DNA from 3 places in the Citrobacter freundii ATCC 8090 genome. Region 3 is predicted to be linked to each of the others. Evidence: predicted binding sites of a transcription regulator. Region 3 holds the regulator's gene; each other region holds the start of a gene.
The links. The regulator sigma-54, encoded in region 3, starts transcription at its own class of promoters, with help from an activator protein. The targets are predictions, from matches to a motif close to GTTGGCACANNTTTCGCTNT.
Positions count from the first base shown of each region.

Region 1 (11,027 bases), 380 kb from region 3:
GCGGGCATGAACACCATAGCGTTTAGCCAGAATATCGCAGGCTTTATCATAACGTCCGACTCGTGCGGCCCACATTGCAGACTCACCGATGAAGAAATAACGCAGGATCATGATAATGACGGCAAAAATAGCACCAATGAAAATACCATAGCGCCATAATTGCTCTTCTGCGATACCCGACAACAACAGTGGAAACAGCACAAGATAGACGACCGTAGTTGATACATACCAGGCCATTTGCCAGAGATTAACTGACGAACCGGTTTTCTTAGATGTTGAGCCGCGTAGTTCTGCCACCGCATTTGTTGCCAGCGGGAAATCAATACCCAAGCCAAATCCCATGATTACGCGACACACCAGCACCCACCAGATGTTCGGGGCTATCGCGACGGCTGCGGCACCTATTGTGCACAGGCCCATTCCGATGATAAAAGCACGCTTTTGACCAAAGCGGTTAATCACACGGTTCGCCAGTAATCCACCAATCAGGGCGGCGACTAAAACAGAGGCGTTAACCGTCGCCGCCAGCCCCGGTGAAATACCAAATTGCAATGCAATATATTTATTAACAAACCCCACCATCGCCGCCTGATAGGCATCAATTAGAATGCCGCCAAGAGCGATAAAAATGACGCCGACACTGGTGTTTACTGCTGAATGTTTGTTAACAATATCAATCACGTCCTGGGGACGGCCGATCGAGTAAGGTGTAGGACTGGTGATGTGACTCATCGCAGCATCCTTTTTCATTGTTGTAGGATGGCGCTACCCATAAGCAGCGCCAGACAGAGGGTTACAGCATCAAACCTCAGCAAATTGCAGCATGACTTTTATAGAGTCATTTTGCTGCGCACGTTCAAACGCCTTATCCGCATCTTCGACAGGGAAGAGATCAGTCACCAGTTCGCTGGTGTCAAACCGCCCATCCGCAAGCCATTCAATCACGGCATCGAAGTCTTCCGGGATATACATGCCGGAATTCAACAAATCGCGTTCGAAGCGCTGCATCATCGGAAGAGGTATTTCACGTGGGCCACTCGGTACCCCCATGCACACTACCGTTCCGCCAGCATAAACGTGGGTAAATGCATCATTCAGCGTGGTCTGGGCAGCAACAACATCAATTGCCCCCGTAAAACGGACCTGTGCATCCAATTCCCCCGGAGTCCAGACTTCGGTGGCACCTAGCTTTAACGACAACGCGCGCTTGGCGGCATCAGGTTCGATGACGGTGATCTTTCCCGCGCCCATGATGCGCAATGCTTGAACGATGGATAAGCCTATTGTCCCTGCACCTATCACTAGTACACTTTCCAATGACGCTTTCGGCATACGGCTCACGCAATGACGCGCGCAGGCTGCGGGCTCAGCGAAAGCCAGTGCTTTTAGTGGTAACGAAGCAGGTGCAACATGGCAATTTCGTGCAGGTACAATGTGTTGCGAGCGGGCAAAACCCGGTGCCCGGAAGCCTGCAACCTGTGGCGGCTCACAGAGATTAAAGCGGCCCGCTTTACAAGCACGACACTCCATGCAGGCCATTATCGGGTCGACTACGACATGATCGCCCGGCTTAACATTCGTTACTTCAATGCCCACTTCAGTTACGCGTGCCGCAATTTCATGTCCAGGCACAACCGGAGGTTTTGCAAATGGGTGTCCTCCTTTCAGCACATGCAGATCAGAGCCACATATTCCGTAAAACACCGGAGCAATGCGGACTTCTTGCGGTTTAAGTTCCTGGTGCGGCAGCTCAACATATTGGGTGGTCACCTTCCCAATATCAGAAAATAGAACTTGGGTAATCTTATCCATGGTTCTTCTCCAGATTCGTTAAAATGGGTGATTAACGCTGAGAAATCCCTTCATCGACGATTTCTGCCAGACGTTGTAAGCGTGGAACCGACACATCACGCAACATTGTTTGCGGATCTTGAGCACCAACAACCGATGCCCAAACGGCACGCCCTGCCAGGAATCCGGAAGCTCCACCCTTCATGGCGATACGGACCGCGCGGCCAAAAATATCCGCATCAACACCAGAAGAGAGAATGACCCACGGCATTTTCATTTGTTCATGCAACTTTTGACACGCAGCAAGCAGGGTCTGTTCATCACCTTTGCCGCCTAATGGCATTTCAGCTTTATAGAGGTCAGCATCGGTGCAACCGAGTTCAGCCGCTGCGGCAACGATGGCGCTTTCCCGGTCAAATTCCCAACCACGACGAGGAGGTCGGACGACCGGTTCAATGATGCTGACCAACCCTGCGCTACGGCAGCGTTGAACAAACTCAGCCACCATAGCCAAACGTTCTTCTGCAGGTTCATCTTCACGCCACAGCACCAACAACTTCATGGCTTTCGCACCCATTTCGCGGGCTTTATGCGGATCAATCGCTCTGTCAATTTCGACACTATCAACTGGAATACCATTACCCGGAACAAAATGGTCAGCCGCCACAATCAGTCCACATGAATCTGCCGCTGCACCTTGAGAGACAATCTGATCGAGACAAAATTGTTTATCTGCCAGAACCGCTGAAGCGTAAGGAGACAGAATTTGTGTTGCTGCAACTTTAAAATCAGTCAATACGCTGTCGGCAACCGGTTTAGGGTGTCCAGACGCTGCAAACATCAGGCGCATTGCTTCACGCTGATCAACGGCCAGCATGGCAAATCCACCGCCAGGGCGAGAAATATCTTTCAGCGTGTATGGGGTATTGTGGGAAGACATAATAACTCCTGTAACTGTTTAAAATTTAGAGTGAATCTGGTCGGCCAGCCTGCTGACGAACCTGAGATAACAGTGCACTCCAGTCCTGACGGCCTCGACCGTTCTCGCTGGCACGGGTGTAATAGGTTTCTGCTGCAATGCCCATATTGAGCGGCGCGCCGGTCTGACTAGCGACATCGACGGCAATGCGCAGGTCTTTCAACGCGAGGTCCACCATGAATGCCGGAGAAAGGTCTCCTTTAAGTACCTTGCCAGGCCAGGTTGTCGTAAAGTGCCCCTTGCCTGCGGCAGTACCGCTCATGACTTTAATGGCCACATCAAGGCTCAAACCCAATGATTCGCAAAGAACAGCGGCTTCCGCTGACAAGGCGTTCAGCGCAATACTCATATAGTTATTGATGAGCTTTACGCGGATTCCCATACCGGGACCGCCAGCTTCCACCAGCTCATTCCCCATACACATCAGCACAGGGCGAGCACGTTTAACCTGTTCAGGCGTTCCGCCAGCAAGAATCAGCAGCGTGCCGTCAATCGCGTTAACTGACGTCCTGCCCACGGGGGCATCCATCATGCTGATGCCTTTCTCTTTCATCTCATGGATCAATGCATCGGTCTGCAATGGATGAATCGTGGACATGTCAATAACCAATGCATTGGGAGACAGGCCTTCGCTTACACCATCTTTACCCAGCAGAACTTGCCGAACGATGTCGCCATTTGGCAGCACAGTGATAATGAATTCGGCACCTTTAGCGGCTTCAGCAGGTGTTTGAGCAGCAGTCGCACCTTTTTGTACTAATTCATTGACTGCCTGTTGGTTTACGTCGAACACACGTAAAGCATGTCCCTTTTGCAACAGATTATTAGCCATTGGGCTGCCCATCTGGCCCAAGCCCAAAAATGCAACGGTTGTCATGAATGCTCTCCTGTCTCAGGTTGACAAAATAATTACAATTAAAAATCGTTTTCGTCTGTTTTTGAGCATATTTGTAATTTATGACTAAAAACAAGACACACGTCACTAATTTGATCATTTATGTCATTAAAATGAACAAAATAAGACAAGATCACACAGGACTAACCAAATATGACCAGAATTGCATGTGTTGGAATCACCGTTCAGGACCGTATTTATTCTCTGAACAGCCTGCCCTATGGCGGGGGGAAATATCAGTCAAATCAATATCTGGAGACAGGTGGCGGCCCGGCAGCAACGGCAGCTGTCGCCATTGCCCGGCTTGGTATTGACGTTGATTTTATAGGCCGTGTAGGCGATGACAGTTGTGGGAATACCTTGCTTAACGAGCTTCAGAGCTGGGGGGTCAATACGGCGTTCTGCCGGCAATACCCGAACTCCCGTTCATCCCAGTCCGCAATTTTGGTCGACCAGCATGGCGAACGCATCATCGTGAACTATCCAAGCCCAGATCTCGATACGGATGCAGGGTGGCTGGAGTCGATTGATTTTTCCCGTTATGACATCGTTCTGGCCGATGTACGTTGGCATGAAGGAACGTTGAAATCCTTCGAACTGGCACGTGCCGCTGGAGTTCCAACGCTGTTGGATGCCGATATGACACCACAAGATATCACCCCATTGGTGGCGCTGGCCGATCATGCCGTTTTTTCAACTCCAGGTCTGAAGAGAATGACCGGGCAAGATGATGCACAACAGGCACTTAAACTGGCCGCTGAGCAAACCAATGGTAAAGTGTACGTTACGCTTGGTGGCGAAGGGTCACTATGGGTCGAAAATGGGCATATGTGTCAACAGACTGCATTTTCTGTCAATGTTGTGGATACAACCGGTGCAGGCGATGTTTTCCATGGTGCAATGGCAGCAGCTCTTGCAGAGCAAATGCCGACTGACCAGGCGATTCGCTTCGCAAGTGCGGTGGCGGCGATGAAATGCACTCAGGCGGGTGGACGAGCCGGAATTCCTAATCGTGCGCAAACCGAATCATTTTTGTCACTTTATGCGTAAAATAGCCAACAATTACGGGGAAGAAGTCCAGGAGTATTCATGAGCATCATTGAAGTCACCGGTAATCCGCGACACGATCAACTTGTTCATTACATTACAGAACGCGGCTATATGAATATCGAAGAGCTCGCACAATTGCTGGACGTGTCCACGCAAACCGTGCGCCGGGATATTCGTAAATTAAGCGAACAGGGCTTGATCACCAGACATCATGGTGGAGCCGGACGTGTATCCAGCGTCATGAATACCGCCTTTGAACAGCGAGAGTTGTCCCTTACCCAGGAAAAAGAAGCGATTGCGGAAGCGGTTGCTGATTATCTTCCTGAACGCTGTACGGTATTTATTACCATTGGTACAACGGTGGAAGCCGTCGCACGAGCTTTGCTGAACCGCCGGGATCTCCGCATCATTACTAACAGTCTTCGTGTTGCACAGATCTTATATAAGAATCAAGATCTTGAGGTCATGGTGCCCGGTGGAACGCTACGTGCTCATAATGGCGGTATTGTTGGTCCAGGAGCAGTGAACTTTATTGAAGGATTCAGAGCCGACTATTTGATTACTAGTATTGGTGCCATTGAGGAAGACGGCACCCTATTGGAATTTGACGTTAACGAAGCGCTTGTCGCCAAAACGATGATTAAGCATGCACGTAATACGCTGTTAGTTGCTGATCATACTAAGTTTACTGCCTCAGCCGCTGTATCCATCGGTAATATGCGTAAAATTCGGGCATTTTTTACCGATTCCCAGCCACCAAATTCATTCAAACAATTGCTTGATTTAGAAAATATTGAGCTAGTCATTGCAGAGAAGGAAACGACCTGATCTTTTAGATAAAAAAAGCCGCTGATAATCAGCGGCTTTTTTATGCTTACCTGAGAAAGAGCGTTAATTACTCTTCTTTCGCGCCACGCATTGCACGGCGACGATCGTTTTCAGTCAGGTGACGCTTACGAATACGGATAGAGGTTGGAGTAACTTCTACCAGTTCGTCGTCATCGATGAATTCCAGAGCCTGCTCCAGAGTCATCTTAACCGGCGGAACCAGAACCGTTGCTTCGTCAGTACCGGACGCACGCATGTTGGTCAGTTTCTTACCGGTCAGGCAGTTTACAGTCAGGTCGTTAGAGCGGCTGTGAATACCGATGATCTGGCCTTCGTAAACTTCAGCACCGTGACCCAGGAACAGCTTACCGCGGTCCTGCAGGCTGAACAGTGCGAACGCAACTGCTTTGCCCTGGCCGTTAGAGATCAGTACGCCGTTCTGACGCTGACCCACATCACCCGCACGAACATCGTCGTAGTGGCTGAATGTGGAGTACAGCAGACCGGTACCGGAAGTCATGGTCATGAATTCTGAACGGAAGCCGATCAGACCACGGCTTGGGATCACGTAGTCAAGACGTACGCGGCCTTTGCCATCTGGATTCATGTTTTTCAGGTCGCCTTTACGCTCACCCAGAGCCTGCATGACAGAACCCTGATGCTGCTCTTCGACGTCCAACGTTACGTTTTCGAACGGCTCTTGTTTACGGCCATCGATTTCGCGGAAGATAACTTTCGGACGGGAAACCGCCATTTCGAAACCTTCACGACGCATGTTTTCAATCAGAACAGACAGGTGCAGCTCACCACGACCGGATACGCGGAACGCATCCGCATCTTCGGTTTCTTCAACGCGCAGCGCAACGTTGTGCACCAGCTCTTTGTTCAGGCGGTCAAGGATCTGACGAGAGGTAACATATTTACCTTCTTTACCACAGAACGGAGAGGTGTTTACGCAGAAGAACATGGTTACGGTCGGTTCATCAACGGACAGAGCCGGCAGCGCTTCGACGTTCTGCGGATCGCAGATGGTGTCGGAGATGTTCAGTTCGCCCAGACCGGTGATCGCGATGATATCGCCGGCTTCGGCAATATCGCTCTCGATACGTTCCAGACCCAGATGAGTCAGAACTTTACCGACTTTACCGTTACGGGTTTTGCCTTCGCTATCAATGATAGTGATCTGCTGGTTCGGTTTAACTTTACCGCGTTTAATGCGGCCGATGCCGATTACGCCAACGTAGTTGTTGTAGTCCAGCTGAGAGATTTGCATCTGCAGCGGGCCATCAAGATCTACGTTCGGAGCCGGTACACGATCAACGATAGTCTGATACAGCGGAGTCATGTCTTCAGCCATATCTTCGTGATCCAGACCTGCGATACCGTTCAGCGCGGAAGCGTAAACGATCGGGAAGTCCAGCTGTTCGTCGGTAGCGTCGAGGTTAACGAACAGGTCGAATACCTGATCAACAACCCAGTCAGGACGCGCGCCAGGACGGTCAACTTTGTTGATAACAACAATTGGCTTCAAGCCATGGGCAAAGGCTTTTTTGGTCACGAAGCGCGTCTGCGGCATCGGACCATCCATTGCATCCACCACCAGCAGCACGGAGTCGACCATGGACATTACACGTTCAACTTCACCACCGAAGTCGGCGTGCCCCGGGGTATCAACGATGTTGATGCGGTAGTCATTCCATTTGATAGCGGTGTTTTTAGCGAGGATGGTAATCCCACGCTCTTTCTCCAAATCGTTGGAGTCCATCACGCGCTCTTGGGTTTCAGCACGTGCATCGAACGTACCGGATTGTTGGAGCAGCTTGTCTACCAGGGTCGTTTTACCATGGTCTACGTGCGCGATGATGGCGATGTTACGCAAATTTTCGATCACAACTTTGCCTCAGGCATTTTAGAAATAGCGCGTTATTGTACACGGATTAATCGCAGTACAAAACAGGATCACAAACATCCTCCGCAAACAAGTATTGCAGAGTTTCTTTGTGATCACATTCACGGAGCGTTAAAAGGGGTAATCTGACATGCTTTGCACCAATATGGTGCTTAATGTTCACATTAAAGCACTATAATGGTGCGATACAACCTTCATGGTGCAGCCCCTTTGCACGATAGTGCGCATGATAACGCCTTTTAGGGGCAATTTAAAAGTTGGCACAGATTTCGCTTTATATTTTTTACGGCGACACGGCCAATTTTTTGCAGAATTGAAGACTTCGTTACCACGACGACCATGACCAATCCGGGAGAGTAAGTATGTCCGCTGAACACGTTTTGACGATGCTGAACGAACACGAAGTGAAGTTTGTTGATTTGCGCTTCACTGATACCAAAGGTAAAGAACAGCACGTCACTATTCCTGCTCATCAGGTAAATGCCGAATTCTTTGAAGAAGGCAAAATGTTTGACGGCTCCTCAATCGGTGGCTGGAAAGGCATTAACGAATCAGACATGGTTCTGATGCCAGATGCGTCTACTGCACTCATCGACCCGTTCTATGAAGAGTCCACTCTGATCATCCGTTGCGATATCCTGGAACCTGGTACACTGCAGGGCTATGACCGCGACCCGCGCTCCATCGCAAAACGCGCTGAAGAGTATCTGCGTTCTACCGGCATCGCAGACACCGTTCTGTTCGGACCAGAGCCAGAATTCTTCCTGTTTGACGACATCCGTTTCGGCGCGTCTATTTCCGGTTCCCACGTGGCAATCGATGACATCGAAGGCGCATGGAACTCCTCCACCAAATACGAAGGTGGTAACAAAGGTCACCGTCCTGGTGTGAAAGGCGGTTACTTCCCGGTTCCTCCGGTAGATTCTTCTCAGGACATCCGTTCTACCATGTGTCTGATCATGGAAGAGATGGGCCTGGTTGTTGAAGCGCATCACCACGAAGTGGCGACCGCTGGCCAGAACGAAATCGCGACCCGCTTTAACACCATGACCAAAAAAGCGGACGAAATTCAGATCTACAAATACGTCGTGCACAACGTTGCGCACCGTTTCGGTAAAACCGCGACCTTTATGCCAAAACCGATGTTCGGTGATAACGGTTCCGGTATGCACTGCCACATGTCCCTGTCCAAGAACGGCGTAAACCTGTTCTCTGGCGACAAATATGCGGGTCTGTCTGAGCAGGCGCTGTTCTACATCGGCGGTGTAATCAAGCACGCTAAAGCGATCAACGCCCTGGCTAACCCGACCACCAACTCCTATAAGCGTCTGGTCCCAGGCTACGAAGCGCCGGTAATGCTGGCTTACTCTGCCCGTAACCGTTCTGCTTCTATCCGTATTCCGGTTGTTGCTTCTCCGAAAGCGCGTCGTATTGAAGTGCGTTTCCCGGACCCGGCTGCTAACCCGTACCTGTGCTTCGCAGCACTGCTGATGGCTGGTCTTGACGGTATCAAGAACAAGATCCACCCGGGCGAAGCCATGGACAAAAACCTGTACGACCTGCCGCCGGAAGAAGCGAAAGAGATCCCACAGGTTGCTGGTTCTCTGGAAGAAGCACTGAAAGAACTGGATCTGGACCGTGAGTTCCTGACTGCAGGCGGCGTGTTCACCAATGAAGCGATCGATGCGTATATTACGCTGCGTCGCGAAGAAGATGACCGTGTGCGTATGACTCCGCACCCGGTAGAGTTTGAGCTGTACTACAGCGTTTAATCGTTTGAGTTGCCGTGGAAATTTTAGCCTGCTCAGGCAGGCTTGAGATCGATGGCGAATGATAAGACGCCTGATGGCGCAAGCTTATCAGGCCTACCGGTAACATCACCTTGTAGGCCGGATAAAGCAAAGCCGCCATCCGGCATCTGCGTTTGCCAGTCATCTGTAGCCCATCCCAGGATGGGCTTTTTTCTCCACTAACAACCTGCTTTCTCGCGCTTTTTTGATGTAAAAAGCTATAATGCACTAAATTGGTGCAACACTTTTCAGGAGACTGCTGAATGGCAACCGGCACGCTGCCCGATGCTGGGCAGATCCTCAATTCTTTAATCAACAGCATCTTACTCGTCGACGATGAGCTGGCGGTACATTACGCCAACCCGGCGGCACAGCAGCTGCTCGCCCAAAGCTCCCGCAAACTGTTTGGTACACCGCTTCCCGATCTGTTGAGTTATTTCTCCTTAAACATCGGACTGATGCGAGAGAGCCTGGAAGCAGGCCAGGGCTTTACGGATAACGAAGTGACGCTGGTGATAGACAGCCACTCACATATCCTCTCAGTGACCGCTCAGAGGCTGCCTGATGGCCTTATCCTGCTGGAGATGGCGCCAATGGATAACCAGCGCCGTCTGAGTCAGGAGCAGCTTCAGCACGCCCAGCAGATTGCCGCCCGCGATCTGGTGCGCGGTCTGGCGCACGAAATCAAGAACCCTTTAGGTGGATTACGCGGCGCAGCGCAGCTACTCAGCAAAGCGCTTCCGGACCCGGCGCTGACCGAATATACCAAAGTCATTATTGAGCAGGCCGACCGCCTGCGTAATCTGGTCGACCGTCTGCTGGGACCACAACAGCCTGGCATGCATGTCACGGAAAGTATTCACAAGGTGGCGGAGCGCGTGGTGGCGCTGGTCTCAATGGAGCTCCCGGAAAACGTCACGCTGATTCGTGATTACGACCCGAGTCTGCCCGAATTACTGCACGACCCGGACCAGATCGAGCAGGTTCTGTTAAACATCGTGCGCAATGCTTTGCAGGCGCTGGGAGCGGAAGGCGGTGAGATCATTCTGCGTACCCGCACCGCGTTTCAGCTCACGCTGCACGGTGTACGTTATCGCCTGGCGGCACGGATTGATGTTGAGGACAACGGTCCGGGTATTCCCTCGCATTTGCAGGACACGCTGTTCTACCCAATGGTCAGCGGTCGCGAAGGCGGTACCGGGCTTGGATTATCCATCGCCCGCAATTTAATTGATCAACATTCCGGCAAAATTGAATTTACCAGTTGGCCGGGTCATACCGAGTTCTCGGTTTACCTGCCTATCAGGAAATAAGGTGACGTTTATGCAACGAGGAATAGTCTGGGTCGTTGATGACGATAGTTCCATCCGTTGGGTGCTTGAACGTGCGCTCGCAGGGGCAGGGCTAAGCTGTACCACATTTGAAAGTGGTAAAGAGGTGCTGGACGCGCTGGCCAGCAAAACGCCTGACGTACTGTTGTCGGATATTCGCATGCCGGGCATGGACGGTCTGACGCTGTTAAAACAGATTAAACAGCGGCATCCGATGCTTCCGGTCATCATAATGACCGCGCACTCCGATCTGGATGCTGCCGTCAGCGCCTATCAGCAAGGGGCGTTTGATTATCTGCCCAAACCTTTTGATATTGATGAAGCCGTGGCGCTGGTCGAACGTGCCATCAGCCATTATCAGGAACAGCAGCAGCCGCGCAATGTTCAGATAAACGGCCCAACAACTGACATCATCGGCGAAGCGCCGGCAATGCAGGACGTCTTTCGCATTATT
Region 1 is NZ_CP049015.1:4,793,174-4,804,200, forward strand. Features, by position in the region: gene G4551_RS22965 (MFS transporter) at 1-732, opposite strand, end outside; gene G4551_RS22970 (zinc-dependent alcohol dehydrogenase) at 802-1,812, opposite strand; gene G4551_RS22975 (aldolase yihT) at 1,844-2,731, opposite strand; gene yihU (sulfolactaldehyde 3-reductase) at 2,757-3,647, opposite strand; gene G4551_RS22985 (sugar kinase) at 3,819-4,715, shown strand; gene G4551_RS22990 (DeoR/GlpR family DNA-binding transcription regulator) at 4,755-5,543, shown strand; gene typA (ribosome-dependent GTPase TypA) at 5,611-7,434, opposite strand; gene glnA (glutamate--ammonia ligase) at 7,815-9,224, shown strand; gene glnL (nitrogen regulation protein NR(II)) at 9,506-10,555, shown strand; gene glnG (nitrogen regulation protein NR(I)) at 10,566-11,027, shown strand, end outside.
Region 1: glnA (glutamate--ammonia ligase) is a predicted target of sigma-54. The motif match lies at 7,709-7,728, and genes of this name have one in related genera.

Region 2 (11,027 bases), 590 kb from region 3:
GGCTTTAACGAGGAAGATTTTGCCCGCTCGCATCCGGCAGGTGCGCTGGGCGCTCGTCTGTTAAATAAAGTGCATCATCTGATGCGCCGTGACGATGCCATCCCGCAGGTGACACTTACCACCAGCGTCATGGACGCGATGCTGGAGCTCAGCCGCACGGGTCTTGGCCTGGTCGCGGTCTGCGACGACCAGTCACTGGTGAAAGGGGTCTTTACCGACGGCGACCTGCGCCGCTGGCTGGTTGGCGGCGGAGCGCTCACCACTCAGGTTAGCGAAGCAATGACCCAGAATGGCATTACGCTGCAGGCGCAGAGCCGCGCGATTGACGCCAAAGAGATCCTGATGAAGCGCAAAATCACTGCCGCCCCGGTGGTCGATGAAAACGGTAAACTCACCGGTGCTATCAACCTACAGGATTTCTATCAGGCCGGTATTATCTAATCCTTCAACCCCAGACGCTTCGCCAGCCGGTGCAGGTTGGCGACGTCTGTTTCCAGCGCCCGCGCACTTGCCGCCCAACTATGGTTATTTTGTGCCAGCGCCCGGCGGATCATCTCCCGCTGGAACGACTCTGTTGCTTCACGCAGGTTGTGATGCTGTGGGATCTCCGCAACAACTTCCGCCGCCGGTGTTACTGGCGCTTCATCCTGCAGGGCAAAATGCTGCGTCTCCAGCACCACTTCATCCCCTGCTCTGGTCGCCCTTGCCAGAACCACCGCGCGGTGAATGGCATGTTCCAGCTCGCGCACATTCCCGGGCCAGGCGTAGCTCAACAGATGGCTACGCGCACCGGGGCTTAACACCACGCGGGACAGTCCCAGCCGCAGCCGACATTGCTCGCAAAAATAGCCTGCCAGTAGCACCACGTCTTCACCGCGTTCACGAAGAGGCGGTACCGAAAGGGGAAAGACGCTCAGCCGGTGGAACAAATCCGCACGGAAATTCCCAGCCAACACCTCTTCGCGTAAATCACGGTTCGTCGCCGCCAGCACTCGCACATCCACGCGCAAGCTGCGATCGTCACCTACGCGCTGAATATCACCGTACTGCAATACGCGCAGCAGCTTAGCCTGTAGCGCCAGCGAGAGTTCGCCTATCTCGTCGAGAAATAGCGTCCCATTGTCGGCCATTTCAAACTTACCGCTACGATTGCTGATAGCCCCGGTAAACGCGCCTTTTACGTGACCAAACAGTTCACTTTCGGCAACGCTTTCCGGCAACGCCGCGCAGTTCAGATACACCAGTGGATTCACCGCGCGCGGCGAACCTTCATGGATAGCTTTAGCCACCAGCTCCTTCCCGGTTCCCGTTTCACCGCTAATCAGCACGTTGAGATCGGACCCCGCCACAATCTCAATCTCTTTTTTCAACTGCATCATATTGGGCGACAGGCCAATCATCTGGGTTTCCGTCACCTGCTCAAAGTTGGTTGACGAACCTGGCAGCATATTCTGGCTTTCCAGCTGTTCAATCAGCAACGCATTGCTCAATGCGCCAGCCGCCAGCGCGGCAATCAGCCTAAGCTCCTCATCGCTGAAAACATCGAACTGATCGGGCTCCATGCCATCCAGGGTTAACGCACCAATCAAATTTTGACCGGCGAACAACGGCAGTCCAATACAGGCATGCACCTTCAGACTCTCCTGCCCCGGAATCAGACCATCATACGGGTCTGGCAAATCGCTGTCGGCAGGGAAACGAACCACGTCCCCGGCGCGGGCAATCGCCTCCAGACGCGGATGCCCTTCCAGAGTAAAGCGTCTGCCGAGAACATCCTGCGCCAGCCCATCGATCGCCAGCGGAATAAACTGTCGCGACTCGTAGCGCAGCAGTGCCGACGCGTCGCACTCCAGCACCTGACGCAAGGTGGTTATCAGTCGTTGAAAACGGTCCTGATGCCCAATACCGCTTTGTAATTCAATGGCGATGCCCGCCAGCACGTCTACGGAAAAGCTCATGGCTACCTCATTGTCATTTTGACAATTCATATTGTCATATTGACAATAAAACATATAGTCACTTTGACTACCACCTTATAGGTGGCAAAACAACTAATCCTTTAAAATCAAACAAATAAAAAGTTGGCACGCAACCTGCAATTAGCAAAGCATCTTTTTTGAAAAACGCTGAATTAATTGAGGTTGTTATGTCTATTCTGGTTAAAAATAACATTCATTGGGTTGGCCAACGTGACTGGGAAGTGCGTGATTTCCACGGAACTGAATACAAAACGCTGCGCGGCAGCAGCTACAACAGCTATCTCATCCGTGAAGAAAAAAATGTCCTGATCGATACAGTAGACCACAAGTTTAGTCGTGAATTCGTGCAGAACCTGCGCAGTGAAATTGACCTCGCGGATATCGACTACATCATCATTAACCACGCTGAAGAAGACCATGCCGGGGCGCTGACCGAGCTGATGTCCTGCATCCCGGACACGCCGATTTACTGCACCGCCAACGCCATTGACTCTATCAACGGGCACCACCATCACCCGGAATGGAACTTTAACGTAGTGAAAACCGGTGATTCGCTGGACATTGGTAACGGCAAGCAGCTGATCTTCGTTGAAACGCCGATGCTGCACTGGCCGGACAGTATGATGACCTACATGACCGGCGATGCGGTGCTGTTCAGTAACGACGCCTTCGGTCAGCACTACTGCGACGAACGTCTGTTTAACGACGAAGTTGACCAGACTGAACTGTTCGAACAGTGCCAGCGTTACTACGCCAACATCCTGACGCCATTCAGCCGTCTGGTTACACCGAAAATTACTGAGATCCTCGGCTTCAACCTGCCGGTCGATATGATTGCCACTTCCCATGGCGTGGTATGGCGCGACAACCCGACACAAATCGTTGAGCTGTACCTGAAATGGGCGGCGGATTATCAGGAAGACCGCATCACCATTTTCTACGACACCATGTCCAACAACACCCGCATGATGGCGGACGCGATTGCCCAGGGCATCAACGAAGTCGACCCGAATGTAGCGGTAAAAATCTTTAACGTCGCCCGTAGCGACAAAAACGAAGTTTTGACCAACGTCTTCCGCTCTAAAGGCGTGCTGGTCGGGACTTCCACAATGAACAACGTGATGATGCCGAAAATTGCCGGTCTGGTGGAAGAGATGACTGGCCTGCGTTTTCGTAACAAGCGTGCCAGCGCCTTTGGCTCGCACGGCTGGAGCGGCGGTGCAGTAGACCGTTTGTCCACGCGTTTGCAGGATGCAGGTTTCGAGATGTCACTGAGCCTGAAAGCGAAATGGCGTCCGGACCTGGATGCACTGGAACTGTGCCGCCAGCACGGCCGTGAAATCGCGCGTCAGTGGGCGCTGGCTCCATTGCCGGAAACAACCGTGAAAGCCATCGCCCAGGAAGAAGCCTGTGCGTGTGCCGCTGCGGCTGCGGCTGCCGCCGATCTTGGTCCAAGCATGCAGTGCAGCGTGTGCCAGTGGATTTACGATCCGGCGAAAGGCGAACCGTTGCAGGACGTTGCACCGGGTACGCCATGGAGCGAAGTTCCGGACAACTTCCTGTGCCCGGAATGCTCACTAGGTAAAGACGTCTTCGACGTACTGGCAACGGAGGCAAAATGAGTCACGGCATTGTCATCATTGGTTCGGGCTTCGCCGCCCGCCAGTTAGTCAAAAATATCCGTAAGCAGGATGCGAATGTTCCGCTGACCTTGATTGCCGCGGACAGCATGGATGAGTACAACAAGCCCGATCTCAGCCATGTTATCAGTCAGTCACAGCGTGCAGACGACCTCACCCGCCAGTCGGCGGGGGAGTTTGCCGAACAGTTTAATTTGCGCCTGTTTCCACATACCTGGGTAACCGACATCGACGCCGATGCCCACGTAGTGAAAAGTCAGGACAAGCAGTGGCAGTATGACAAGCTGGTGCTGGCGACGGGCGCTTCAGCCTTTGTACCGCCGGTTACCGGACGTGAGTTAATGCTCACGTTAAACAGCCAACAAGAGTATCGCGCTTGTGAAACGCAACTGCGTGACGCCCAGCGGGTGCTGATTGTCGGCGGCGGCTTGATTGGTAGTGAACTGGCGATGGATTTTTGTCGTGCCGGTAAAGCGGTAACGCTTATCGACAACGCCGCCAGCATTCTGGCTTCGCTGATGCCGCCGGAAGTCAGCAGTCGCTTACAGCATCGTCTGACCGATATGGGCGTACACCTGCTGCTGAAATCACAGCTCCAGAGTCTGGAGAAAACCAGCACCGGTATTCGCGCCACGCTCGATCGTAGCCGCAACGTAGAAGTCGATGCAGTGATTGCCGCCACCGGCCTGCGCCCGGAAACCGCACTGGCGCGTCGCGCCGGATTGAACATCAATCGTGGTGTCTGCGTCGACAGCTACCTGCAAACCAGCCACCCGGACATTTATGCTCTCGGCGACTGTGCGGAGATTAACGGTCAGGTGCTCCCGTTCCTGCAGCCGATTCAGCTGAGCGCCATGTATCTGGCGAAAAACCTGCTCGGCGGCAATGCGCCATTGAAACTTCCAGCCATGCTGGTAAAAGTCAAAACGCCAGAACTGCCTTTACATTTGGCCGGGGAAACCCAGCGCCGCGATCTGAACTGGCACATCGCCGCCGAAGCACAGGGGATGGTCGCAAGAGGGATGAACGACGAAGGCCAGCTGTGTGCGTTTGTCGTCAGTGAAGACCGCATGAAAGAGGCCTTTGCGCTGCTGAAAACGTTGCCCGTGTAAGTCTGTGATGCCGGATGGCGCCACTTCGCGTCTTATCCGGCCTACGACTTTGCCCGGCAACGCTGCTACTGATTTATTAACCTCACGCACATGGATGTGCGTTGCCACTTGTCGGTATGCCCCGACATGTTTTTCTTGCCCCGCCAGTCCCGGGGCTTTTTTTATTTTTGCGTCAACACCCGCGCCGCGGCAATCACGCCCTGTCCCAATGACAACCCGCCGTCGCCCGCCGGTAAACGCTGCGGGAACAGTAAGGTAAAATCACGCAGATAAAACGCCAGACGGGCCGACAATAAGCGGTTATGCATCACGCCACCGCTGAATACTAACGTTTTAATTCCGCGCGCTTCGGCCTGCTCACGCATCAGCGTGGCAAAACCACACGCCAGCGCGTCGTGAAACGCCCACGCTCTTTCTGCAGGGGCGGTCTGCCAGGTCAGCCATTGCTGCCAAAAAATTGCTAAGTCCAGTTGATTGCCATTAAACGGCACCGTAACAGGGTGATCAACACCTGCACACTGCGATGCCAGCGCCTCCAGCGCACAGGCCGCCTCACCTTCATAACTCAACGATTCCGGCGCACAATGCAACGCGGCGGCAACCGCATCAAACAGTCGTCCGCACGACGATGCCAGCGGGGCATTGATTCCCCGCTCGATGGCGCGCGCCAGTACGTTCCAGTTTTGATGCTGTAGCCCCGATGTTTCCGGGTAACGCTGCCAGTCAGGAACAAAACGCAGGCACTGCGCGAGCAGATTGCGCCATGGCTGTTTTGCCGCCAGATCGCCACCCGCCAGCGCTACCGCCGGTAAGCCGCCAAGGTGTTCGCATTCACGATAGTTGACCCGCAGACATTCGCCGCCCCACAGCTCGCCATTTTCCCCCATACCAATGCCGTCCAGCGTCAGAGCAATCACATCGCCGCCATCGAGCGGCCAGCCGTGCTCGGCAAGACATGCAGCGGCATGCGCATGGTGATGCAGTACCGTTTCGGTTGGCAGATTCATTTCGCTGGCCCACTGGCTGGAAACATAGCCAGGGTGGGCATCATGCACGATACGCAGTGGCGTAAAATCATAAATATTCTGGATCAGGCGTAGCGCATCACGCCACTGCTGCTGAATGCCGTCATCGCTGAGATCGCCTAAATGCTGGCTGATAACCGCCTGTTCGCCACGCACCAGGCAGAAGGTATTTTTCAGATCCGCGCCTAAGCACAGCATCGGCGGCACGTCGCGAAATCCTGGCGGCAGCGCGACCGCATCCGGCACGTAACCCCGGGAACGACGCAGCATTTCCCCGCTATCACGCACCACGGAGTCATCCATCCGCTGCACAATTTCGCGGTTATGCAGCAGGAAACCATCAGCAATCGCACTTAAATCTTCCAGCGCCTGGGCGTTGGTAATGGCCGGAGGCCTGCCGCTGAGGTTGCCGGAGGTCATCACCAGTGGACAATTCATCTCTTGTAAGAGCAAATGCTGCAATGGATTCGCGGGCAGCATGACGCCCACTTCCGTTAACCCTGGCGCAATGCCCTCGCTCAATGCAGCGACATAGCGTTTCTGCACCAGCACGATCGGCGCAGCAGGTGTAGTCAGCAAACGACGAGCAGGTTCGGGCAGTCCGTCATCACCTGGCAGCATTACCGCCAGCGGTTTCGCCGGACGGTGTTTACGCAGCCTGAGCAGCGCGACGGCGTCATCATTGCGCGCATCGCACACCAGATGAAACCCACCAATGCCTTTAACCGCCACAATACCGCCTGCTTTCAGTCGCGATACCGCCGCCTGCAGCGCCTCTTCTTTCTCCGCCCGATCATCCGTGCTGAACCACTCAAGATGAGGGCCGCACACCGGACAGGCAACGGGCTGGGCATGGAAGCGACGATCATACGGGTCACGATACTCTTTGTCGCATTGCGCACAGAGTGGGAACGACGCCATCACGGTGAACGGGCGGTCATAGGGCATGGCGCAGATAATCGTAAAGCGTGGACCACAGTGGGTGCAGTTGATAAAGGGGTATCGGTAGCGGCGTTCGCCGGGGGTGTTCATTTCAACAAGGCATTCGGGACAGGTCGCGGCATCCGGAACGATTTGCGTATTCATCGTACCGCCAGTACTTTGACGAATCGAGAAATCAGCAGGCTGCTGCGTCCAGGCGAATGCTTCGCTCTCAACGCTGTCAATGCGCGCCAGCGGTGGGCAGTGTTGATGTAACTGCGCAATAAATACCGCCGGATCTTCCTGTAAGCGCACAACCACACCGTCACCGTCGTTACACACATCGCCATGCAGTTGTAACCGCTGCGCCAGTTGCCAGACGTAGGGGCGAAATCCGACGCCCTGTACTTTGCCGCGAATACGCAACTGTACGCCGGAGTGGTTGTTTATTGTCATTAGATTATTCCCGCAGTCATCAATCCCGGTTAGCCTGATGGCGCGATACTTATCAGGCCTACGGGGATGCGAACAGTAGGCCGGATAAGGCGAAGCCGCCATCCGGCATAAGTACTACCGTATTTTACGCGGATTTTCAGATATCAGAACAGCAAAGATGCGGTGGAATCCAGCGCCGCGCGACGGCGTTTTTCCGCGCTAAGTTGCTCAAGCTTATTGCGATCTACATAAATCAGCGCGTGAGTCGGGCACACTTCCATACAGGCAGGACCGGCCTCGCGATGGTGGCACAGGTCGCACTTATTGGCTTCAGCTTTTTCTGCACGGACGTTCAGACCCGCGCCGCTGTTACGCACAACCGGACGCACGACCACTTCCATTGCGCCGTAAGGACAAGCCACAACGCAAGTTTTACAGCCAATGCAGCGTTCCTGCATTACGTGAACAAAACCTTTATCGCGGCTGATCGCACCGTTCGGGCAGACGTTAGCGCACGGCGCGTCTTCACACTGGCGGCACAGCGTCGCCGTGGAGACATTAACGCCTTTGATGACGTGAATGCGGGGTAAAAAAGTTTCAGGGGTCAGCGATGCGCAGTCCTGGTTATCCTGATGGGATACCACGCAGGCCACTTCACAGGTACGGCAACCAATGCATTTATTGGCGTCTGCAATGATGAAACGGTTCATCAATTTCTCCAGCAATGACAGAATATCTGCCGAAGCATTCACAAATCGTGCCAGAATTTAATTTGCTGTTATTAAAGGAATTTTATTTTGAAGAACGCAAGAAGGGCGTGTCATCGTCACTAGTGACGATGACAAATGACAGCCGTCAGCGCGAAGCGGGCGGCGCAACTGAGTCGCGCTGGATGAGTTCACCGGTGAAGGTCTTTGGCGGCCTAAACGCCCCGTCACCCAACATAAAGATCAGACGCCCAATCGTTTCCTGAATCATTTCTGTTACCGGAATTTTAACGCTGGAAAGCGCCGGAATAGTGTATGGCGCGAGGGCGATATCATCAAAGCCAATCACCGACACCTGTGCGGGAACGCTCACGCCTTGCTCGTGCAACTGCTTCATCGCGCCAATCGCCATATCGTCATTACTGGCCACCAGCGCGGTAAAATTGACATTGCGCGAAAGCAAAGTATCCACACCCGCTGCGCCGCAGGCTGGCGTCCATTTCCCTTTAACAATCAGATCATTATTTAGCGCGATACCATGATGTGCCAGCGCGTCTTTATAGCCTGAAAGTCGCTCCAAGCCTGTTGGAGAATCCATCGAGCCGGTAATAAAACCAATCTCTTTATGCCCAGCGGCAATGAGCTGAGTAACGGCGTTAAAGCTGGTCTGCTTTTGATCACACCATACGCTGTGGCTACTGTTTTTCCGCAGGCGTCGATTAAGCACCATAATCGGCTGGCTGTGGGTATCGATGATATCGTCTATCTCATCCACGCTGAGAAAACGCGGATAAATCATAATCGCGTCACAGCGCAGGTCGAGCAGGTACTGGATCGCCTGGCGCTCTTCCTCAGCGCTATGCTTACCGTCAGCCAGCAACAACTGGCGTCCTTTATCTTCCGCCATCCGCGCGGTATGAAACAGCAGCTCGCTGAAATAGACGCCGTGATAAAGGGTATTTGTTACCACCAGGCCCAGCGTCTGCGTGGTTTTCGCCGCCAGACTGCGCGCCAGCAAGTTTGGGCGGTAACCACTCTCTTCAATGGCCTGAAACACGCGGTCTTTGGTCTCCTGGCTGACGTAGCCGTTCCCGGAAAGCACCCGGGAAACTGTCGCTTTCGACACCCCGGCACGCTTCGCCACCTCCAGCATCGTGGTCATATTACTCATCCCTATTCTCTCAATGTGACGCAGTGTACTGCACCATTTCGCCGCTGTCCTTGCTGCTAAATCGCAGACGCTGACATCTGGTGATCGGAGTCACAATTACAAAAAATGATAAAAATTAAATCTTGCTCATTACTCATATTTTAAACATGATTTTGTGGAACCGGTTTCCTATCTGCGTTTCATAACCCAGAAAAGCGACCCAACGTAAACGGATAAAACATAACGTACCCTACTGATAAAACAGGATTAAATCCGATGTCCAAGAATTATGCAGCGCTGGCGCGCTCCGTTGTGACGGCTCTGGGAGGCGTCGACAACATCACAGCAGTGACCCACTGTATGACCCGTTTGCGTTTCGTTATCAAAGATGACTCGCAGGTCGACAGCGCGACGCTGAAGACGCTTTCTGGCGTACTTGGCGTGGTGTGTAGCGATAACCAGTGCCAGGTGATCATCGGCAACACCGTTTCGCAGGCGTATCGCGAAGTGGTCAGCCTGTTGCCTGCCAATATGCAGCCTGCTGAGCCGCAAACCAAACCCCGACTGACGCTGAAGCGGATTGGCGCGGGGATCCTCGACGCGCTGATCGGCACCATGTCGCCGTTGATCCCGGCAATTATCGGCGGATCAATGCTCAAACTGCTGGCAATGATCCTCGAAATGACCGGCGTGCTGGAGAAAGGATCGTCCACGCTCACCATTCTTACCGTTATCGGTGACGGCGCATTTTTCTTCCTGCCGCTGATGGTCGCCGCGTCGGCCGCTATCAAATTCAAAACCAACATGTCGCTGGCAATCGCCATCGCGGGCGTACTGGTGCATCCCAGCTTCATCGATCTGATGGCGAAGGCTGCGCAGGGTGAGCACGTTGAGTTTGCCCTGATCCCGGTGACGGCAGTGAAATACACCTACACGGTGATCCCGGCGCTGGTGATGACCTGGTGCCTGTCATACATCGAACGTTGGGTCGATCGCATCACTCCGGCGGTAACCAAAAACTTCCTTAAACCAATGCTAATCGTGCTGATCGCCGCGCCGCTCGCTATCGTCATCATTGGCCCGATCGGTATCTGGATCGGTAGCGCAATTTCAGCGCTGGTATATACCATTCACGGCTATCTCGGCTGGCTGTCGGTGGCCATTATGGGTGCGCTGTGGCCGCTGCTGGTAATGACCGGTATGCACCGTGTCTTTACGCCAACCATTATTCAGACCATTGCCGAAACTGGAAAAGAAGGCATGGTGATGCCGTCAGAAATCGGCGCCAACTTGTCGTTAGGTGGTTCATCGCTGGCAGTGGCATGGAAAACCAAGAACCCGGAACTGCGTCAGACGGCGTTAGCGGCAGCCGCCTCCGCCATCATGGCGGGGATTTCCGAACCTGCGCTGTATGGCGTAGCGATCCGCCTGAAACGACCACTGATTGCGAGTCTTATCAGCGGTTTTATCTGCGGTGCCGTTGCCGGAATGGCCGGACTTGCAAGCCACTCCATGGCAGCTCCTGGCCTGTTCACCAGCGTCCAGTTTTTCGATCCGGCCAATCCGATGACTATCGTTTGGGTATTTGGCGTGATGGCGCTGGCGGTAGTGCTTTCCTTTGTATTAACGCTGATTCTCGGCTTTGAAGATATCCCTGTCGAAGATGCAGCCGCGCAGGCAAGAAAAAACCAGGCCGCACAACCGGGCAATATCAATGGAGCCAGCATTTGACTGGTATGAACTGAGGTTAATTATGTCTGTTTTTCCGCAAGGATTTTTATGGGGCGGCGCACTGGCCGCCAACCAGTCTGAAGGGGCATACCGGGAAGGCGGCAAAGGACTGACTACCGTCGATATGCTCCCCCACGGCACACATCGGATGCCCGTCAAGCTGGGTCAGGAAAAGCGCTTTGCGCTGCGGGATAACGAATTTTATCCCAGCCATCAGGCGATCGACTTTTATCATCGCTATAAAGAAGATATCGCGCTGATGGCGGAAATGGGTTTTACGGTATTTCGTACTTCCATTGCCTGGAGCCGTCTCTACCCTAACGGCGA
Region 2 is NZ_CP049015.1:3,824,253-3,835,279, forward strand. Features, by position in the region: gene gutQ (arabinose-5-phosphate isomerase GutQ) at 1-441, shown strand, start outside; gene norR (nitric oxide reductase transcriptional regulator NorR) at 438-1,958, opposite strand; gene norV (anaerobic nitric oxide reductase flavorubredoxin) at 2,147-3,601, shown strand; gene norW (NADH:flavorubredoxin reductase NorW) at 3,598-4,731, shown strand; gene hypF (carbamoyltransferase HypF) at 4,893-7,133, opposite strand; gene hydN (electron transport protein HydN) at 7,277-7,822, opposite strand; gene G4551_RS18390 (LacI family DNA-binding transcriptional regulator) at 7,968-8,981, opposite strand; gene ascF (PTS cellobiose/arbutin/salicin transporter subunit IIBC) at 9,246-10,700, shown strand; gene G4551_RS18400 (6-phospho-beta-glucosidase) at 10,723-11,027, shown strand, end outside.
Region 2: norV (anaerobic nitric oxide reductase flavorubredoxin) is a predicted target of sigma-54. The motif match lies at 2,081-2,100, and genes of this name have one in related genera.

Region 3 (11,027 bases):
TTGCCAGTCAGGGCAGCGAATGCCGGGTTGATAGCGACTTAGCCGCGCTGGCGGTGGCCATGCATCAGGCGGGTAAGCCGCTGGGATTTATGTGCATTGCGCCCGCTATGTTACCTAAAATTTTTGATTTCCCGCTGCGTCTGACCATCGGTACTGATATCGATACGGCAGAGGTGCTGGAAGAGATGGGCGCTGAACATGTGCCTTGTCCGGTTGATGACATTGTCGTCGATGAAGACAATAAAATCGTCACCACGCCCGCCTATATGCTGGCGCAGGACATTGCTCAGGCTGCGAGTGGCATCGATAAACTGGTATCGCGTGTGCTGGTGCTGGCTGAATGAGAACAGGAGTTACCGCCTTTCTGCGACGTATCTTTCTGCGGGCGGTCATTGTCCTCGGCGTATTCTGGGGCGGAGGCATCGCACTTTTCAGCGTGATGCCTGTACCTTTCTCGGCGGTGATGGTTGAACGGCAACTGGGCGCATGGCTGTCCGGTGATTTTGGTTATGTGGCGCACTCAGACTGGGTGAGCATGGACGAGATTTCACCTTGGATGGGACTGGCCGTCATTGCCGCGGAGGACCAGAAGTTTCCCGAGCACTGGGGATTCGATGTCTCCGCCATAGAGAAAGCGCTGGCACACAATGAACGCAATGAAAACCGTATTCGCGGGGCGTCGACGTTATCGCAACAGACGGCGAAAAACCTCTTTCTGTGGGATGGACGTAGCTGGGTACGTAAAGGTCTTGAAGCCGGGCTAACGCTGGGTATGGAAACCGTCTGGAGCAAGAAACGTATTCTGACCGTTTACCTGAATATCGCTGAGTTTGGCGATGGGATTTTTGGCGTGGAGGCGGCGGCGCAGCGCTATTTCCATAAGCCTGCCAGTCGGTTGAGTCTGTCTGAAGCGGCCTTGCTGGCGGCGGTATTACCTAATCCTTTGCGTTTTAAAGCGAATGCGCCTTCTGGTTATGTGCGTAGCCGCCAGGCGTGGATCATGCGTCAAATGCGCCAGTTAGGCGGTGAGTCGTTTATGCGGGAAAATAAGTTGTATTAGTCGCTACTGTCGCTGTTTTTGTTGGCCTGATTTAAGTGCAGCGCATCAGGCACAATACGACACAATGGCATTGCCGGATGCGGCGTAAACGCCTTATCCGACCTACTGGCTACGTGTTAAAACCACTTGACTAATCTTCATCAAAACCTGAATTAAACAGGGCAACCACTGCGGCAAGGGCTTCAACTTCCTGCGGACCCGTGGCTTCAACTTCTATCTGACGCCCTTTGGCTGAATCCAGCATCAGCAGAGCGATAACGCTGTTGGCCTCGGCTTCCGTTCCTTCATCATTACGCAGCAAAACTTCTGCTTCGAAACCCTGCATCAATTCAAACAGTTTCATAGCTGGACGGGCATGCATGCCCAGCTTATTAGTGATTTCAACGGTTTGCTTCACGGTCATGATTTACGTTTTTCCAGCGTACGATGGCGTGACTGCACGTTTTTACCGCGTGAGCGGAAGTAGTCTGCCAGCTGCTCTGCAATATACACCGAACGGTGCTTCCCGCCGGTACAACCGATGGCTACGGTGAGATAGCTACGGTTGTTGGTCTCCAGCATGGGTAACCATAGCTCAAGATAGCTGCGCGTCTGGTAGATAAAATTGTGTACTTCTGTGTGCCTGTCGAGGAACGCGGCGACGGGGCGGTCAAGACCGGTCATTGGGCGCAGCTTCGGATCCCAGTGCGGGTTAGGCAGGAAGCGCACGTCAAAGACGTAATCCGCGTCAATCGGGATACCGTGTTTGAAACCAAAGGATTCGAAAACCATCGTCAATTCACGTTCACGTTTGCCCAACAGTCGGGTACGCAACATTTCCGCCAGTTCGTGTACGGACATTTCGGAGGTATCAACGATCAGGTCAGCGCGAGAGCGCAAAGGCTCAAGCAAATCGCTTTCCTTATCGATAGCGCTTTCCAGAGACAAGTTCTTGCTGGAGAGTGGGTGCAGGCGACGCGTGTCACTGTAGCGACGAATCAGCGTGTTACGGTCAGCATCAAGGAACAGCAGCTGTGGTGAGAAGCCTTCAGGCAGATTGTTCATTGCCTGCTCGAAAATCTCCGGGGACTCAGGCATGTTGCGCACATCAATGCTGACGGCCGCAGAAATCTGGCGATCGGCCAGAGTACGAGCCAGATCGGGCAACAGCACTACGGGAAGGTTATCCACGCAGTAAAAACCCATATCTTCCAGCGCACGCAGAGCGACAGATTTACCTGACCCTGAACGGCCGCTGACGATCATCAGTACCATGTACTGTTTCTCCTCACAACGACAAAAAAGGATGCCATTGGGTTGTTATGCTTCATCCTGTCCACCTTCGGTGTCCGTGATGATTTGATACAACTCCTGGTCACTCTGTGCGGCGCGCAGACGACGACAGATGGTTTTATCCGCCAGACGTTTTGCGACCAGTGACAACGTATGCAAATGCGTCTTGGTTTGGTCCGCCGGAACCAGCAGGGCGAACAGCAGATCGACTGGCTGATTATCAATAGCGTCGAAGGCGATAGGCGTTTCAAGTTGCACAAACACACCAACCGCGCGCATCGTGTCTTCTTCCAGCTTTCCATGCGGGATAGCAATACCATTACCGATGCCGGTACTGCCCATTTTTTCACGCGTCAGAATGGCCTCAAATACCACCTGAGAAGGCAAGCTGAGCTGTTTTGCCGCCAGTTCACTAATGATTTCCAGTGCGCGTTTCTTGCTTTGGCAGTGAACACCTGCGCGTGTACATTCCTGGTTAAGAACAGTGCTCAGTTGTAGAGTCGTATCGTTATTTGTCATAATTTCACCTAAGCGCTAACTGTACAAATGGCCTGTTGTGCTACACAACAGGCCGTCCTGCACCCGCTAACTGCCCGGACAAGTTAGTGCTGTTTCAGTTTATCTTTATGTTTTGTTAACTGCCGAGCCAGTTTATCAATTAAACCGTCAATGGCTGCGTACATATCCTGACCTTCCGCGCTGGCATGAATTTCGCCACCGTTCACATGCAGCGTTGCATCCGAGATATGTGTAACCTTCTCCACTTTCAACACAATATAGACCTGATTAATCCGGTCGAAATATTGTTCAAGCTTGGCAAATTTTGTATTAACAAAATCGCGCAGGGCTTCAGTGATTTCGACGTTGTTTCCAGTGATGTTGAGCTGCATAGTGTCTTCCTTATCGGTTGGGTCAGACCAGCTGTTTGCGCTGGTTAGACGGCGGAATGGATAAAGACTCTCGGTACTTCGCAACGGTGCGGCGTGCCACCATGATACCCTGTTCTGACAGCATAGAGGTTAACTTGCTGTCACTCAGTGGTTTCGCGGGGTTTTCCGCAGCAATTAATTTCTTCACCAGCGCACGGATCGCCGTGGATGAGGCTTCGCCTCCACCTTCAGTATTAACGTGACTGGAAAAGAAATACTTCAATTCAAAAATGCCGCGCGGACTGTGCAGATACTTTTGCGTGGTCACACGGGAAATGGTCGATTCGTGCATCTCGACGGCCTGGGCGATATCCGCCAGCACCATCGGTTTCATAAACTCTTCGCCTTGCTCAAAGAAGGCTTGCTGTTGTTCAACGATGCAACGACTTACGCGCAGCAGTGTATCATTGCGGCTTTCCAGGCTTTTAATCAGCCACTTCGCATCCTGTAGATTGCTACGGATAAACTGACTGTCGGCATCGTTGCGCGCGCTATTGCACATAGCGGCGTAGTGCTGGTTAATCTGCAGTCGTGGGATGCTGTCGCTGTTGAGTTCGACCACCCAGCGATCGTTATGCTTACGCACCAGCACATCCGGAATAACGTATTCTGGTTCGCCAGTCTGGATCGACTGCCCAGGCCTTGGATCCAGTGACTGAATAAGATTGACGGCTTCTTTTAGCACGTCTTCTTTCAGTCGGGTCACGCGCATCAGCGTGCGGAAGTCATGGTTGGCTAACAGATCGAGATGATCGCTGATGATCAGGCGCGCTTCTTCCAGCCACGGTGTGGCTTTATCAAACTGCGAAAGTTGGATCAGTAAGCAGTCGCGGAGATCTTTGGCGGCCACGCCTACGGGATCAAAGCGCTGAACGCGTTTAAGCACGGCTTCGATTTCGTCCATACCGACGTCGTCATCGCCCATGCTTTCGAGAATATCGTCCAGGGTCACGGTGAGATAACCGGTTTCGTCTACCGCATCCACAATGGATGTCGCAATGGCGCGATCGGTATCCGAGAACGGGGTCAGTTCCACTTGCCACATCAGGTAATCCTGTAGTGATTGCGTGGTCTCACCCTGATACACAGGCAGCTCGTCGTCGATGTAATCTCCGCTGGTGCCCGAAGGCGTCCCGGCGGTGTAAATTTCATCCCAACTGGCATCAAGTGGCAGCTCCTCAGGCATCTCTTTTTGTTCGAGAGCATCGGCGGTGTCGAGGGTTTCGCTGTCCTGTTTTTCCTGGGTATCAATTTCGTCGTGAAGATCGGTTTGCTCGAGCAGTGGGTTACTTTCCAGCGCTTGCTGAAGTTCTTGCTGAAGTTCCAGCGTGGACAGCTGCAACAGACGGATAGCCTGTTGTAGCTGAGGCGTCATCGCCAGTTGTTGGCTAAGCCTGAGTTGCAAACCTTGCTTCATGTTCAGAGTTGTTTTCTCCTGCGGTGACGTGAAGTCTTCTACCCTATCAGAGTCTGAAGTCTTCCCCAAGGTATACGCGCTTAACGTGCTCATCCTGCAGTATTTCTGTTGGCGTGCCGTGCGCGATCAGGTGCCCCTGACTCACGATATAGGCGCGCTCACACACTGCCAGCGTTTCGCGGACGTTATGGTCGGTAATCAGCACGCCAAGGCCGCTGTCGCGCAGGTGTTCGATGATCCGTTTGATATCAATAACGGAAATCGGGTCAACACCGGCAAACGGTTCATCCAGCAGGATAAATTTCGGATTAGCGGCCAGTGCGCGGGCGATCTCCACGCGGCGTCGTTCACCACCGGAGAGCGACTGCCCCATACTGTCACGCAGGTGCTCGATGTGGAATTCTTCCATCAGCTCGTTGGCGCGATCTTCCCGCTGCTCGCTGGTCAGATCGTCACGAATTTGCAGTACCGCCATCAGGTTATCAAACACGCTCAGGCGACGGAAAATCGATGCTTCCTGCGGTAAGTAGCCGATGCCGCGACGCGCGCGCGCATGCAGAGGCAGCAGGCTGATGTCTTCGTCATCAATGATAATGTTACCCGCATCGCGCGGGACAATGCCGACCACCATGTAAAAGGTTGTTGTCTTGCCTGCACCGTTAGGACCGAGCAGACCGACGATCTCCCCGGAGTTGACGGTCAGACTGACATCTTCCACCACACGACGGCCTTTATAGGCTTTTGCAAGGTTCTTTGCAGTTAATGTTGCCATAACGAATCAGTTACCTTTTTTCTCTGCCGGAGCCTTGTTTTTGTCCTGCAACTGCGACGGAACCAGAACGGTGGTGACGCGTTTGCCTTTATCGCTGAAGGCCTGCATTTTCTGCTCTTTTACCAGATAGGTGATCTTATCGCCCGTGATGTTGCTATCGAGCTGTTCCAGATACGCCTTGCCGGTTAGCACGACAAAGTCTTTCGCCAGTTCATAGTGCATCTGCGAGGCGCGGCCTTTAACCGGTTTACCGTTGTCCTGCATCTGGTAAAACGTCGCTGGATTGCCATAGCCGTCAATCACTTCTTTGCCGTCTTCGCCGCCAGGACGGGTCACGACGACTTTATCGGCGTTAATTTTGATGGTGCCCTGAGTCACAATCACGTTGCCAGTAAACGTTACCACGTTGCCCTGCATATCCAGGGACTGCTGGTCCGACTCAATGTGAATCGGCTGCTCGGTATCGCCGGTGACGGCAAATGCCGGAATGCTGGCGACCAGAAGTGAGCTGGCAAGTACAAGATTAAGGCTGAGTTTGTTTGTTTTGGATTTCATATGAGGTTCTAACCTTTTCAATCAGCTCGGCGTTCTTGCTGCGTAAGTTGCCGCGCATCTTCAGTCCGCTGGAGTTAAATGTTGTGCCATACAACGTCACCAGATCATCGGAAGTGACATCTTGTGTCACCAGGTTAATCTGCGCGTTATCGGTCGTAATTCTGCGTAGTTGAGAGTCAGGCACCAGGGCGTTAACCTCAACATGGCCGTACAGATACAGCATCCGATCGTTGGTCAATTTGGCTTTATCGGCCTTGATCGTCCAGGTCGGTACTTTATCCTTATCAAATGTGGTTAATACTGGTTGAGTAAACCACGAAACCGCTTGTTCCGAATAATATTCAACGTGTTGTGCGATCAAGTGATAGCTCAGCGCGCCTTCCGGACTATACACGACGGTATCAGTATGTTCGCTCTTATAGGTTGGCTCGTTGTTATTGACGACGACCTGAGCGGTGTCCTCTTTGTCTGCCAGATTAATACCAATCATCACAAGGACAGCCAGCGACAGTAGAATGATAACCCAACGTCTGGTTTTGCTCATATCGATTGCCCTTTGGCCTCGTCCAGTTTGCCCTGCGCCAGGAGTAATAAATCGCAGACTTCACGCACAGCGCCACGTCCCCCATTAATACGGGTGACATAATCGGCCCGTGGGATCAGCAAAGGGTGGGCATCTGCCACCGCGACGCTCAATCCCACTTGTGCCATCACCGGCCAGTCGATCAGGTCATCGCCAACGTAGGCGACATTCTCCGGTGCGATCGCCAGTTTGCTAAGGAGATCGCCAAAGGCAATCAGTTTGTCTGGCTGCCCCTGATACAGGTGGGTGATCCCCAAAGTGGCACAGCGATCTTCTACAAGTTTAGCCTTTCGTCCGGTAATAATGGCAACCTCAATACCGGAAGTGAGCGCACAGCGAATTCCGTAACCATCGCGGACGTTAAAAGCCTTCAGCTCTTCACCGTTGTTGCCCATATAAATCAGACCATCAGACAGTACGCCATCCACATCCAGGATCAGCAAACGGATGTTTTCTGCCCGGGTGATAACGTCTGCGCTGACGGGTCCATAACAGGTCGCAAGCGACGCACCTGCTTTACTCATTTTCGTTATCCTTGAGTTTCTTACACTACACCTGCACGTAGCAGATCATGCATATGTAACACACCGAGTAACTGGTCGCCATCAGCAACCATTACCGAGGTGATATGGCGGGACTGCATTAAGTTCAGGGCATCGACGGCAAGAATACCCGGACGCACGCGAATGCCTCCAGGGGTCATCACATCGGCAATGCCTAACTGGCGTACATCAACGCCCATATCGAAGACACGACGTAAATCACCATCGGTGAAAATACCGTCAATCCTCATGGCATCATCGCAAATGACGGTCATGCCGAGATTTTTACGCGTGATCTCAATTAAGGCGTCACGCAGGCTGGCGTTTTTGGTTACATGCGGGATCTCGTCGCCCGTATGCATAATATCGTTAACGCGCAGTAAAAGCTTACGGCCCAGTGCCCCACCGGGATGAGACAACGCAAAATCTTCCGCGGTAAAGCCGCGCGCTTTTAATAATGCCACCGCAAGGGCATCGCCCATCACCAGTGTTGCTGTCGTGCTGCTGGTCGGCGCCAGGCCTAACGGACAAGCTTCCTTGGGCACTTTAACACACAGATGCACATCTGCTGCACGCGCCATACTGCTTTCCGGACGACCGGTCATGCAGATAAGCGGTACATGAAGACGTTTTAATACCGGGATCAGCGCCGCTATCTCATTGGATTCACCGGAGTTAGAGATGGCGATGACCACATCCTGCGGCGAGACCATACCCAGATCGCCATGTGCAGCTTCGCCTGGGTGTACAAAAAATGAGGGGGTGCCGGTGCTGGCAAATGTGGCTGCCATTTTCCGCCCGATATGGCCGGATTTCCCCATTCCCATCACCACGACTTTGCCCGGGCAACTGAATATTTTCTCGCATGCGAGGGTAAAATTTTGGTTGATGTACTGATCAAGCTCCGCCAGGCCTTCACGTTCAATTGCCAGGACTTCCTTGCCTGCTTGCTGAAAGTCAAAACCCGGTTGCAACTCTAAGTGCGACATAATGCGTTTCCAGTTATCCAACGAGAAGTGGCGATAACCAATACAGCATCGCCAGCCATATGATAAAACCGCCGGTCAGCAGCGCGCCCGCGCCGCGACCAATCTGGCGCGGACGTCGCCAGCAGAGTAATGCAAAAATAACGCTCACCAGCAGCATGACGCTGTAGTCCCGGACGAAGGCCATAGGATTGACTTCGCCCGGCGTAATCAGCGCCGGTAGCCCGAGGACGATAACAATATTAAAAATGTTCGCGCCGATAATGTTACCGACGGCAATATCGTTTTCACCTTTACGCAGACCCGCAATCGCCGTTGCCAGTTCCGGCAGGCTGGTACCAATGGCGACCACCGTCAACCCGATGGTGAGTTCGCTCATGGCGAAATAGTTCGCCAGTACGGTAGCGTTATCTACCACCATACGCGTAGCCATAGGCATAATAATCAGCGCAATACCCAACCACAAAAATGCGACGGGTAACCCGCCTTCGCGCGGCAGCTCAGCTATCTGCTCGCGTGTCAGGCTGTCATTGCCTTGTCGCTCGGCCAGACGGGCGATTTTAACAATGAATAGCAGCCATAGCACGGCCAGGAGCAGAAGAAAGAAACCGTCGCTGCGGCTCAACTGCCCGTCATATAGGACGGATGCAGCTAAAATACTTACCAGCAACATTAGCGGTAATTCACGACGCAGAACATCAGAATGCACGGTAAAAGGATGAATCAGCGCCGACAGGCCTAAAATAAGCAGAATGTTGGTGATGTTAGAACCTATGGCGGTCCCGACAGCCAGATCGAGTTGCCCATTCATCGATGCGGCAACGGAGACAATGATCTCGGGTAACGACGTACCAATGCTGACCACGGTCATTCCGATGATAATGGGTGGAATACCGACGTTTCGACATAAAATGGATGCGGCAAATACCAGACGGTCGGCACCGTAGACCACCAGAAGTAAACCAATTATTAACAGCGCCGTCGCTAAAAGCATCTAAAGTCCTTTCTTCAGGTATACTCGCCGGTCCTCTTGAAGGATCTTCTGGAAGCCGTAACGAAGTCTTAATTTTGACTTTATGCGGCTAAAAAGTAAAACAAATGCCAGCTTTCGCTAACCAGGACAGGCAATAATCTGTAAATATGTTGAGTTCAGGGCTAAATTGAGCGCCAAACTCTTCGATCAATAAGGCAATAGTAAAGGATGAATCAATGGGGCAGTCTGTGGCGAATCTAGTCGATATGCGCGATGTCAGCTTTTCCCGGGGTGACCGCTGCATCTTTGATAATATTTCCCTGACGGTACCGCGCGGTAAAGTGACGGCAATCATGGGGCCATCAGGCATCGGCAAAACGACGCTGTTGCGTCTGATTGGCGGACAGATCTCACCGGATAAGGGCGAGATTCTGTTTGACGGTGAGAACGTCCCGGCCATGTCCCGTTCGCGTTTATTTACCGTGCGTAAGCGCATGAGTATGCTGTTTCAGTCAGGTGCGCTATTTACCGACATGAATGTGTTTGACAACGTTGCGTACCCTCTGCGCGAGCATACGACGTTGCCAGCGCCGTTGCTGAAGAGCACGGTGATGATGAAGCTCGAGGCCGTCGGTCTGCGGGGTGCGGCCAAATTAATGCCTTCTGAATTATCCGGCGGGATGGCGCGCCGCGCTGCGTTAGCGCGTGCTATCGCGCTGGAGCCTGACCTCATTATGTTTGATGAGCCGTTCGTCGGTCAGGATCCCATCACCATGGGCGTGCTGGTGAAGTTGATTTCAGAACTGAACAGTGCGCTGGGTGTCACCTGTGTGGTGGTATCCCATGATGTGCCTGAAGTACTGAGTATTGCGGATTACGCCTATATAATGGCGGACAAAAAAATAGTGGCCTACGGTAGTGCTCAGGCACTACAAGAAAATGCCGATCCGCGCGTACGCCAGTTCCTTGACGGCATTGCCGATGGACCGGTTCCGTTCCGTTACCCGGCGGGTGACTACCATATCGATTTACTCTAAACAGGGAGTTAAGCCACCCATGTTGTTAAATGCGCTGGCATCACTCGGACATCGGGGAATAAAAACCCTCAGGACGTTCGGGCGAGCCGGATTAATGTTGTTCAATGCGGTTGTCGGCAAACCGGAGTTTCGCAAACATGCGCCGCTGCTGATACGCCAGCTTTATAATGTCGGTGTCTTATCGATGCTGATCATTATTGTGTCAGGCGTATTCATCGGTATGGTGTTGGGATTGCAGGGATACCTGGTGCTGACGACCTACAGTGCGGAAACCAGCCTCGGTATGCTGGTGGCGCTGTCATTGTTACGTGAGCTGGGGCCGGTTGTTGCGGCGCTGCTGTTTGCCGGGCGGGCCGGATCGGCCTTAACTGCAGAGATTGGCCTGATGAGAGCGACCGAGCAGCTTTCCAGCCTGGAAATGATGGCCGTCGATCCACTGCGCCGGGTGATCTCTCCGCGTTTTTGGGCCGGTGTCATTTCATTGCCGCTGCTAACGATTATATTTGTCGCCGTGGGGATCTGGGGTGGTTCACTGGTTGGCGTAAGCTGGAAGGGTATTGATGCGGGCTTTTTCTGGTCGGCTATGCAAAATGCCGTCGACTGGCGTCTGGACCTGGTCAACTGTCTGATTAAGAGCGTGGTGTTCGCCATTACGGTCACCTGGATTGCATTGTTCAATGGTTATGATGCGATCCCGACCTCTGCCGGGATTAGCCGGGCAACGACACGCACCGTTGTGCACGCCTCTCTTGCCGTTCTGGGGCTGGATTTTGTGCTGACCGCACTGATGTTTGGGAATTGAGTTCATGCAAACGAAAAAAAATGAAATTTGGGTCGGGTTATTCCTGCTGGTTGCGCTGCTGGCTGCGCTGTTTGTCTGCCTGAAGGCGGCGAACGTTAC
Region 3 is NZ_CP049015.1:4,416,158-4,427,184, reverse strand. Features, by position in the region: gene elbB (isoprenoid biosynthesis glyoxalase ElbB) at 1-344, shown strand, start outside; gene mtgA (monofunctional biosynthetic peptidoglycan transglycosylase) at 341-1,060, shown strand; gene npr (PTS phosphocarrier protein NPr) at 1,191-1,463, opposite strand; gene rapZ (RNase adapter RapZ) at 1,460-2,314, opposite strand; gene ptsN (PTS IIA-like nitrogen regulatory protein PtsN) at 2,360-2,851, opposite strand; gene hpf (ribosome hibernation promoting factor) at 2,935-3,222, opposite strand; gene rpoN (RNA polymerase factor sigma-54) at 3,245-4,678, opposite strand; gene lptB (LPS export ABC transporter ATP-binding protein) at 4,725-5,450, opposite strand; gene lptA (lipopolysaccharide ABC transporter substrate-binding protein LptA) at 5,457-6,005, opposite strand; gene lptC (LPS export ABC transporter periplasmic protein LptC) at 5,974-6,549, opposite strand; gene kdsC (3-deoxy-manno-octulosonate-8-phosphatase KdsC) at 6,546-7,112, opposite strand; gene kdsD (arabinose-5-phosphate isomerase KdsD) at 7,133-8,119, opposite strand; gene G4551_RS21250 (calcium/sodium antiporter) at 8,133-9,110, opposite strand; gene mlaF (phospholipid ABC transporter ATP-binding protein MlaF) at 9,326-10,126, shown strand; gene mlaE (lipid asymmetry maintenance ABC transporter permease subunit MlaE) at 10,146-10,928, shown strand; gene mlaD (outer membrane lipid asymmetry maintenance protein MlaD) at 10,933-11,027, shown strand, end outside.